One region of the Bradyrhizobium sp. BR 1432 genome, then DNA from elsewhere that is predicted to be linked to it. Evidence: riboswitches for the same ligand, from Rfam matches in the RefSeq annotation. Region 1 holds a riboswitch; the other holds the start of a gene.
The links. Region 1 has a riboswitch for cobalamin ahead of ACSKB8_RS38100 (DUF1636 family protein). Riboswitches for the same ligand answer to the same signal wherever they lie in the genome.
Positions count from the first base shown of each region.

Region 2: it holds a riboswitch for cobalamin, as region 1 does, so the genes downstream of both, metE (5-methyltetrahydropteroyltriglutamate--homocysteine S-methyltransferase) here and ACSKB8_RS38100 (DUF1636 family protein) in region 1, are expected to answer to the same signal.

Region 1 is NZ_JBPUGF010000003.1:7,846,407-7,850,615, forward strand. Features, by position in the region: gene cobN (cobaltochelatase subunit CobN) at 1-850, opposite strand, end outside; gene cobW (cobalamin biosynthesis protein CobW) at 850-1,899, opposite strand; gene ACSKB8_RS38100 (DUF1636 family protein) at 1,896-2,270, opposite strand; cobalamin riboswitch at 2,365-2,584, opposite strand; gene cobO (cob(I)yrinic acid a,c-diamide adenosyltransferase) at 2,624-3,259, shown strand; gene ACSKB8_RS38110 (cobyric acid synthase) at 3,272-4,209, shown strand, end outside.
Region 2 is NZ_JBPUGF010000003.1:180,024-184,232, forward strand. Features, by position in the region: gene tnpC (IS66 family transposase) at 1-327, shown strand, start outside; gene ACSKB8_RS01090 (TauD/TfdA dioxygenase family protein) at 376-1,293, opposite strand; cobalamin riboswitch at 1,688-1,912, shown strand; partial or broken gene metE (5-methyltetrahydropteroyltriglutamate--homocysteine S-methyltransferase) at 2,019-4,209, shown strand, end outside.

The DNA.
Region 1 (4,209 bases):
ACACCGGGCATGATGCAGCATCGAACGGCGTCGTGCCGTCATCGCTCATTGCCGAGAACGCCGTCGCATTGACGATCGCGACCGGAGGATCCTGCGCGAGATGCGCGCGCAGCCAATCGGCAACGCCCGCGGCCTTCAGCGAGGTGACGAAGACACCATAGGCATCAAAGCCCTTTTCGCGCAGCGCGGCGATCAAGGCATCGACCGGGCCGGCGTCCGCAGCGGTGAGATAGGAGCGATAGAACGTCACCAGCGCGCGGGACTTCCCCTCGCCGCCCACCGGCGCAGCAATGACGCCACGCGCGGGATCGTAGAACCCCATCTCAGGCACGGTCATCTCGCCGGCGACTGGCCCGGCATAGAGGCCCGAGGCCAGCGCGAGCTGCGCGATCGCAGCTTGCGCGGCGACCGGGCCGCCGGTGTCGCAGAGCACCTTGAGCCGGCGCAGCGTCGAGACCGGCAAGGTCGAATACGCGTCCAGCCGCGTATCGTCGCGGCCATCGGCCGGCAGCACGGCCAGCACGATGTTACGGTCCTTGGCAAGTTGCCGGAGCGCCGCGAGACCATACGGCCAGTAGGACTCACCGCCAATCAACCGCACCAGGATGCCGCGCGCATAGGAGAGCGTGCGCTCGATATAGGTGTCGACCGAAAGCGGATGACGCAGCTCCGCAAGATTGGCGAGCCGCAGCGACGGCAGGCTGTCGCGGCCGCGCCGCCAACCGGCCGCGAACGCGGCAAGATCGGAATCCGAATACGAGAGCACCACGAGATCGGCCGGGTCCTGGCCGATGTCCCTTGGCGTCGCGGTCTCCTCGAGACCGCGGCTCTCGCGGAAGACGACGTGCATCAGATGCCAGATCCTGAAAGACCAAGTCCTGACCTGATCGCGGCCTCGTCGATATCACCGTGCTCGCCGATCACGACGAGCTTTGATTGCCGTACGCCGGCAGCCCAGGGCTTGTCGAACTGGTGGCGCACGCGCTCGCCGACCGCTTGCAGCAACAGGCGCATCGGCTTGCCCGCGACCGCGATATAGCCTTTCGCACGCAGCACGTTCTGCTCGCGCGCCAGGCGCTGGACGGAGGCGACCAGCGCTTCGACATTAGACACTTCCGGAAGATCGATCACGACGGAGGCAAAATCGTCATGCTCGTGCTCGTCCTCGCCATCGTGATGCGACGGACGCGCAGCAAGATCGTTCTCCGCGGCAGCGCCGAGGCCGAGGATGACGCGCGCATCGATCGCGCCGTCGGTGACGGGGAGCATCGGCACGCGGCGCGGCATCTCGGCCGTGATCGCCGCCTTGGCGGCTTCGATACCCGCGGCGCCCGCAAGATCGGCCTTGGTCAACAGCACGATGTCGGCACAGGCGATCTGGTCCTCGAACACTTCCGACAGCGGCGTCTCGTGATCGAGATTGTCGTCCGCCGCGCGCTGCGCTTCGACCGCAGCCGGATCCGGCGCGAAGCGGCCGGCAGCGACGGCTTCGGCATCGGCCAGCGCGATCACACCGTCGACCGTGATGCGCGAACGGATCTCCGGCCAATCGAATGCCTTCAACAGCGGCTTTGGCAGCGCCAGGCCCGAGGTCTCGATCAGGATGTGATCGGGCCGCACTGGGCGCGCCAAGAGCTGCTCCATGGTCGGAATGAAATCGTCGGCGACAGTGCAGCAGATGCAGCCATTGGCGAGCTCGACGATGTTTTCCTCCGGGCAGTTGGCATCGGCGCACGACTTCAGGATCTCGCCATCGACGCCCTCGCTGCCGAACTCGTTGACGAGCACGGCGAGCTTCTTGCCGCCGGCATTGGCGAGCAGATGCTGGATCAATGTCGTCTTGCCGGAGCCGAGAAAACCCGTGACCACCGTAACAGGGACTTTTGCGAGCGAATTCATTCGGCGGCCTCCGGCACGACGGCAATGGGGGGAATGCGGGCAAGCGATTGCTTGCGGAAGATTTCGGGACGGCTGCGCCAGGGCACGAGGCCATCAGGCGCGGCCGCATAGGCCGCAGCGCCCGCGATCACGTCGCGCGCATTGGCATCCGACAGGCGGCCATAGACATAGGACCAGCGGCCGGGCGCGCTGAGCGCGACCGAGCAGCCCTGGCTGCAGGCCGACAGGCATTCGACGGGAACTACGCTCACGCCGTCGGGCACGCCGGCGTCCAGGATCGCACCGTGCAACCGCTTGCCGGGCGTCGTCTCGCCCTCGCCAAGCGTCTCGCCGGCACGGCAGGTAATGCAGACGTGAAGTGTGACCGTCATCGCCTCTTCCAGAATAAACAGCGGGAGGCGAAGAGGCGCACGAACCACTTTCCAGGGGCCCGTTTCCCCGTCGCGGAACACCCCGTCCGCCGGTCCAAAATCGTCCGCGCTGGCAGGTCTCCCGGCTTGCGGAGCAGGGTCTTGCCCTTCGATCCCCGCCTTCCCGATCCCGTTAGGGATCAGTGGCTTCGGGCATCTCTCCGGTCACGGTCGCGGGGGCGGCTGCATTTTGGACCCAAATCTTGCCGATTCGGACCCTATCGCATTCCCTCTTCGCCTGTCATAGGACAGGAACCAACGCGGGCCCACCATTTGCCGCTGGCCGCCACTTGTCAAGCCGAAGGACTGGTACGATGACGCCTGAACCGGAGACCCAAACGGGCGAGGAAACCGACGCCCGCCACGCTGCGAAAATGGCGAAGAAGAAGGCCGCCCGCGACAAGATCATGGCGACCAAGAGCGGCGAAAAAGGCCTCATCATCGTCCACACCGGCGCCGGCAAGGGCAAGTCGTCCTCCGCCTTCGGCATGATCGTCCGCTGCGTCGCCCATGGCTTCCCCTGCGCGGTCGTGCAGTTCATCAAGGGCGCCTGGGATACCGGCGAGCGGCGCCTGCTCACCGGCCATTTCGGCGATCTCTGCCAGTTCCACGCAATGGGCGAAGGTTTTACCTGGGAAACGCAGGACCGCGCCCGCGACATCGCCGCCGCGCGCGCCGGCTGGGAGAAGGCCAAGGAGCTGATATCAGATCCCAACCTGCGCATGGTCGTGCTCGACGAGATCAACATTGCGCTGCGCTACGACTATCTCGATATCGCCGAGGTCGTCGAATTCCTCACCACGCAGAAGCCGCCGATGACGCATGTCGTCCTCACCGGGCGAAACGCCAAGGACGAACTGATCGAGATCGCCGACCTCGTCACCGAGATGACGCTGGTCAAACATCCCTTCCGCTCCGGCATCAAAGCGCAAGCCGGCGTCGAATTCTGAGACCATCTCGCTATGGCGCGCGCGCTGATGATCCAAGGGGCCGGCTCGGACGTGGGCAAGTCGCTCATCGTTGCCGGCCTGGCGCGCGCCTTCACGCGACGTGGCCTGCGCGTGCTCCCGTTCAAGCCGCAGAACATGTCGAACAATGCGGCCGTCACCGTTGACGGCGGCGAGATCGGCCGCGCCCAGGCGCTGCAGGCGCTCGCCGCCGGCGTCGAGCCGCACACCGACATGAACCCGGTGCTGCTCAAGCCCGAGACCGATGTCGGCGCGCAGGTCATCGTCCACGGCAAGCGCATCGCAACCGCCCGTGCACGTGACTATGCGGCGATGAAACCTTCGCTGATGGGCGCCGTGCTGGAGAGCTTTGAGCGGCTGAAGGCACGCGCCGATCTCGTGCTGGTCGAGGGCGCGGGCAGCCCGGCCGAAGTGAACCTGCGCAAGGCCGACATCGCCAATATGGGTTTTGCGCGCAAGGCAGACGTGCCCGTCGTGCTCGTCGGCGACATCGACCGCGGCGGCGTCATCGCCCAGCTCGTCGGCATCAAGGCGGTGATCGATCCCGATGATGCCGCGATGATCCAGGGTTTTGTCATCAACAAGTTCCGCGGCGATCCCACGCTGTTCGACGACGGCTACAGGCTGATCGAAGCGAGGACTGCGTGGCGCGGCCTCGGCGTGCTGCCCTGGTTCGCGCGCGCCGGCGAGCTGCCGGCCGAGGACGCGCTGGGCCTGCGCGATGCGCGAAAGCCGGGCCAATGCAAGATCGCCTGTCTCGCGTTATCGCGGATCGCCAATTTCGACGATCTCGATCCGCTCAAGCTCGAACCGGGCGTCGATCTCGTCATGGTGCGTCCGGGCGAAGCAATTCCTGGCGATGTCAGGCTCGTCATCATCCCCGGCTCAAAATCCACCCGCGGCGATCTCGCCTTTTTGCGGGCGCAGGGCTG
Region 2 (4,209 bases), 7.7 Mb from region 1:
CTCAGGCGCTGGGCCGACTTTGCCCGCTTCCTCGACGATGGCAGGATCTGCCTCAGCAACAACGCCGCCGAAAGAGCGTTGCGCGGCATCGCCTTGGGAAGGCGCAATTGGACCTTCGCCGGCAGCCTGCGCGGCGCCGAACGCGCCGCCATCATGCTGACGATGATCACCACCTGTCGTCTTAACGATGTCGATCCCAAAGCCTGGCTCGCCGACGTCCTCGCCCGGATCGCCGATCTTCCCGCTTCGCGTCTGCACGAACTGCTGCCCTGGGAATGGAAGCTCCCGCGCCAAGCCGACGAACCCACCGATCAGCAAGCTGCCTAACCTTCACGCAGCGCTATCATAGCGCTACCCGGCCCCCGCGCGCATGCGTCAATCAGGCGGTCTTCGTCGTATGCGTACTGTCACGCTGCTCTTTCCGTCGATGCTGACGGGGACTTCGCCGACGACGGTTGCGCGACGAACGAGGCGATGCTGGTCGCCATAGTCGTTCACCGCATAATGTTGCGTGGCGCGATTGTCCCAGATCGCGACATCGCCCTCCTTCCAGCGCCACCGCACGGTGTTCTCGAGCGCCGCGATATGAGATTGAAACAGATCAAACAGCTTCTGGCCGTCGTATTTCGGAAGACCAACGAAATTTTGCACCAGAGCGCCGAGCACTAGCGCGCGTTCGCCGGTCTCGGGATGCACGCGCACGACAGGATGCTCAGTCTGATAGATTGTTCTAGTGAAGATTTCGTCCAAATGCTTTTTGTCGAGCTCGCTGACGCGGGCCAATATTGCATAGTCGAAGGCGTTGCTGTGAACGGCCCAGAGCTTGTCTGCAAGCCGCTGCAGCGGCGGTGCGAGGTCGAGATACGCCGTAACGGTGTTTGACCAGACCGTATCGCCACCGAATGGCGGCATCACGAGGCTTCGTAGGACCGCAATCTTGGGGTAGGCATCGACGAAGGTTCCATCCGTGTGCCACAAGTCGGCCCGGCTCCCGGCGCGCGCCGAATCAAGCTCGATGATCGACGCCGTGCCTTTGATTGCACCGAGCGTCGGATGAGGTGCCAGCTTCCCGAAACGAAGGGCAAAGCGCTCTTGCTCCGCATCGTCGAGATGCCCCTGGTCGCGAAAGAAGATGACCTTGTGCTCCAATAGCAATTCATTGATCGAGCGGATCGTCTGCTCCGGCAAGTCGCCCGATAGCTTGACGTTCCGGATTTCCGCGCCGATGCGGGCTGCGCATTTGACGATGTCGCCGCGAGGAGCGTCACTATCCGACAAGATCGTAGCAGTCATAGCTCCAACTCTCGAATTTGGCGGTTTCCGTTAAACTCGACTAGAGCTGACGAACCTCAAGTGCCGACCGCATCGCGGGATCCGTCGGAGTCCCGGTGACAGCGTCGGGTTCCTGCTTGCGCTCCTAAGGCGGCCTCGGACTTGTTGGTGCGGCTCCGCTACGGTCTTTGATCTAAGAGTTGACGAGATCTGTCAGATTGACAATTGCCAGCACTGGTAGTTGACCGGTGTGGAAGCTTAAGCGATCGATGTTACGCCACTGCCGAATCAAACGCGCTTAGAGCTTCACACCAACATGGTTCGGTGACCTCGATGCCTCATGGGTAAGACCGTCAGGCTTGCCGGGATGCCGCAGCAAAGACGATCTCAGGGTTGACGTATTGGTTCTGTTGCAGATAATCGGAGGCGTCGAGGTTCTCCAGGTCTTGTTTGATCCGGAGCTAAGAGGGAAGCCGGTGCGCTCTCGATCCGTTCAGGATTGAAGCAATGCCGGCGCTGCCCCCGCAACTGTAAGCGGCGAGCCCGCATCCAAACGTGTCACTGAAGCAGAAGCTTCGGGAAGGCCGGATGCAGGCGATGACCCGCGAGCCAGGAGACCTGCCCCGACAACTTATTCGTCCACGGGCGGGGTGTCCGGTGGTACGCCTAGTAGCGGGTCCCGCTTTCGTGGCCTCCTGCCTGCGTTTCCGCCATGGCCTTTGCCCCCACACAATGGGGTTAAAGCTATGTCTCTTCTCTCACTTCCTGTCGCAACCCTCGGCACGCCGCGTATCGGACCGCGCCGTGAACTCAAGCTGGCGCTCGAAAGCTACTGGGCTGGCAACATCAGCAACTCGCAGCTTCTTGAAGCAGCGGCTGCTCTACGCGTTGCCAATTGGGCGCGTCAGAAGTCGCTGGGCGTCACCGTTATCCCGTCAAATGATTTTTCACTCTATGACCAGGTTCTCGATACGAGCGTCATGGTGGGCGCCATTCCTGAGGCGTATGGCTGGGATGGCGGTCCGGTCTCACTGAAGACCTATTTCGCCATGGCAAGAGGCTCACAAGACAGGGAACACGACGCGAGCTGCGGTCACGCGCAAGGTCACGGCGCCACTGCGCAGGAGATGACTAAGTGGTTCGACACCAACTACCACTACATGGTGCCCGAATTCCATAAAGGACAGACCTTCAGGCTCTCCTCCCGTAAACCGATCGAGGAATATGAGGAGGCCAAAGCCCTCGGCTATCAAACGCGTCCTGTCTTGGTAGGACCGGTCACCTTCCTAAAGCTGGGCAAGAGTGCCGATCCGACGTTTGATCCGATTTCGCTGCTCGAGAGCCTCGTGCCCGTCTATGTCGAGGTTCTCAAGGAGCTTGCGAAACGGGGAGCCGAGTGGGTCCAGCTTGACGAGCCCTATCTGGTGCTTGATCTCGATGAGACTACGCGGAATGCGCTCCAGCGTGCTTATGGGCGTCTCGCTGAGGAGGTGCCTGGCATCAAGATCATGCTTGCAACTTATTTCGGAGCGATCGGCGACAATCTGGCGACCACTCTGGGACTGCCCGTGGCCGGACTGCACGTCGATCTGGTTCGCGCTCCCCAACAATTGAGCCAAATTGAAGTTGGTGCTCATGCCGACCTCGTGATTTCGCTTGGCGTCATCGACGGCCGCAACGTGTGGCGCTCGAACCTATCGGCACTGGTTGAGCGGCTCAAGCCCGTCATTGCAAAGTTCGGCAAGGATCGCGTGCAGCTCGCACCCTCCTGCTCGCTCTTGCATGTCCCAATCGACGTTCAGCTCGAGACCGATCTCGATTCGGAGGTGAAGAGGTGGCTTGCCTTCTCGGTCCAGAAGATCGACGAGCTCACGATCCTGGCGAGAGCGCTTGCGAGCGACGGAAACGCCATTGCTGCGCTTTCCGAGTCAGCCCTTGGAGCGAAGGCTCGACGGACATCGCCGAAGATCCATGACAGGGCCGTCGCCCAGCGGACGGCGGCGATTGACGAGGCTATGTGCCGCCGCAAGAACGCTTTTGCGAGCCGTGCCGAGGTTCAGCGCAAGCGTTTCGGCCTGCCGCTTTTTCCCACGACCACAATCGGGTCGTTCCCACAGACCCCCGAGGTACGTAACGCCCGCGCCGCGCGTGCCCAAGGAGAATTGACAAAGGCGGAATATGAACAATTCCTGAAGGAGGAAACGGCTCGCGCGGTCCTCTGGCAGGAAGAGATTGGGCTGGACGTTCTTGTCCACGGCGAGTTCGAGCGCAACGACATGGTCCAGTATTTCGCTGAGCAGCTCTCCGGCTTCGTGTTCACTAAGCATGGCTGGGTGCAGTCTTACGGCTCACGTTACGTTCGTCCGCCGATTCTGTTCGGCGATGTCTCGCGGCCGAAGCCGATGACCGTCGAATGGTGGCGCTACGCGCAGTCCCTAACCAGAAAGCCGATGAAGGCCATGCTTACGGGGCCGGTGACGATCCTGAATTGGTCGTTTGTCCGTGACGATATTCCGCGCAGCCAGACCTGCCGTCAGATCGCGCTCGCGATCCGAGACGAGGTCGCCGAACTGGAAAAGGCCGGCGCAACCATGATCCAAATCGATGAGGCCGCGCTCCGCGAAGGTTTGCCCTCCGCCGCTCCGATTGGAAGTCTTATCTCGACTGGGCAGTGGAGAGCTTCCGCCTCTGTTCCTCCGGTGTTGCCGATGCGACGCAGATCCATACCCACATGTGCTACTCGGAGTTCAACGCCATCATCGATGCAATTGCCGCAATGGACGCGGATGTCATCTCGATCGAAACGTCCCGTTCTAAGATGGAGCTGCTCGATGCATTCACTGCCTTCAAATACCCAAACGACATCGGCCCGGGCGTCTATGACATCCACTCGCCGCGCGTTCCCGAAGTTGCTGAAATAGAGGATCTCATCGCGCG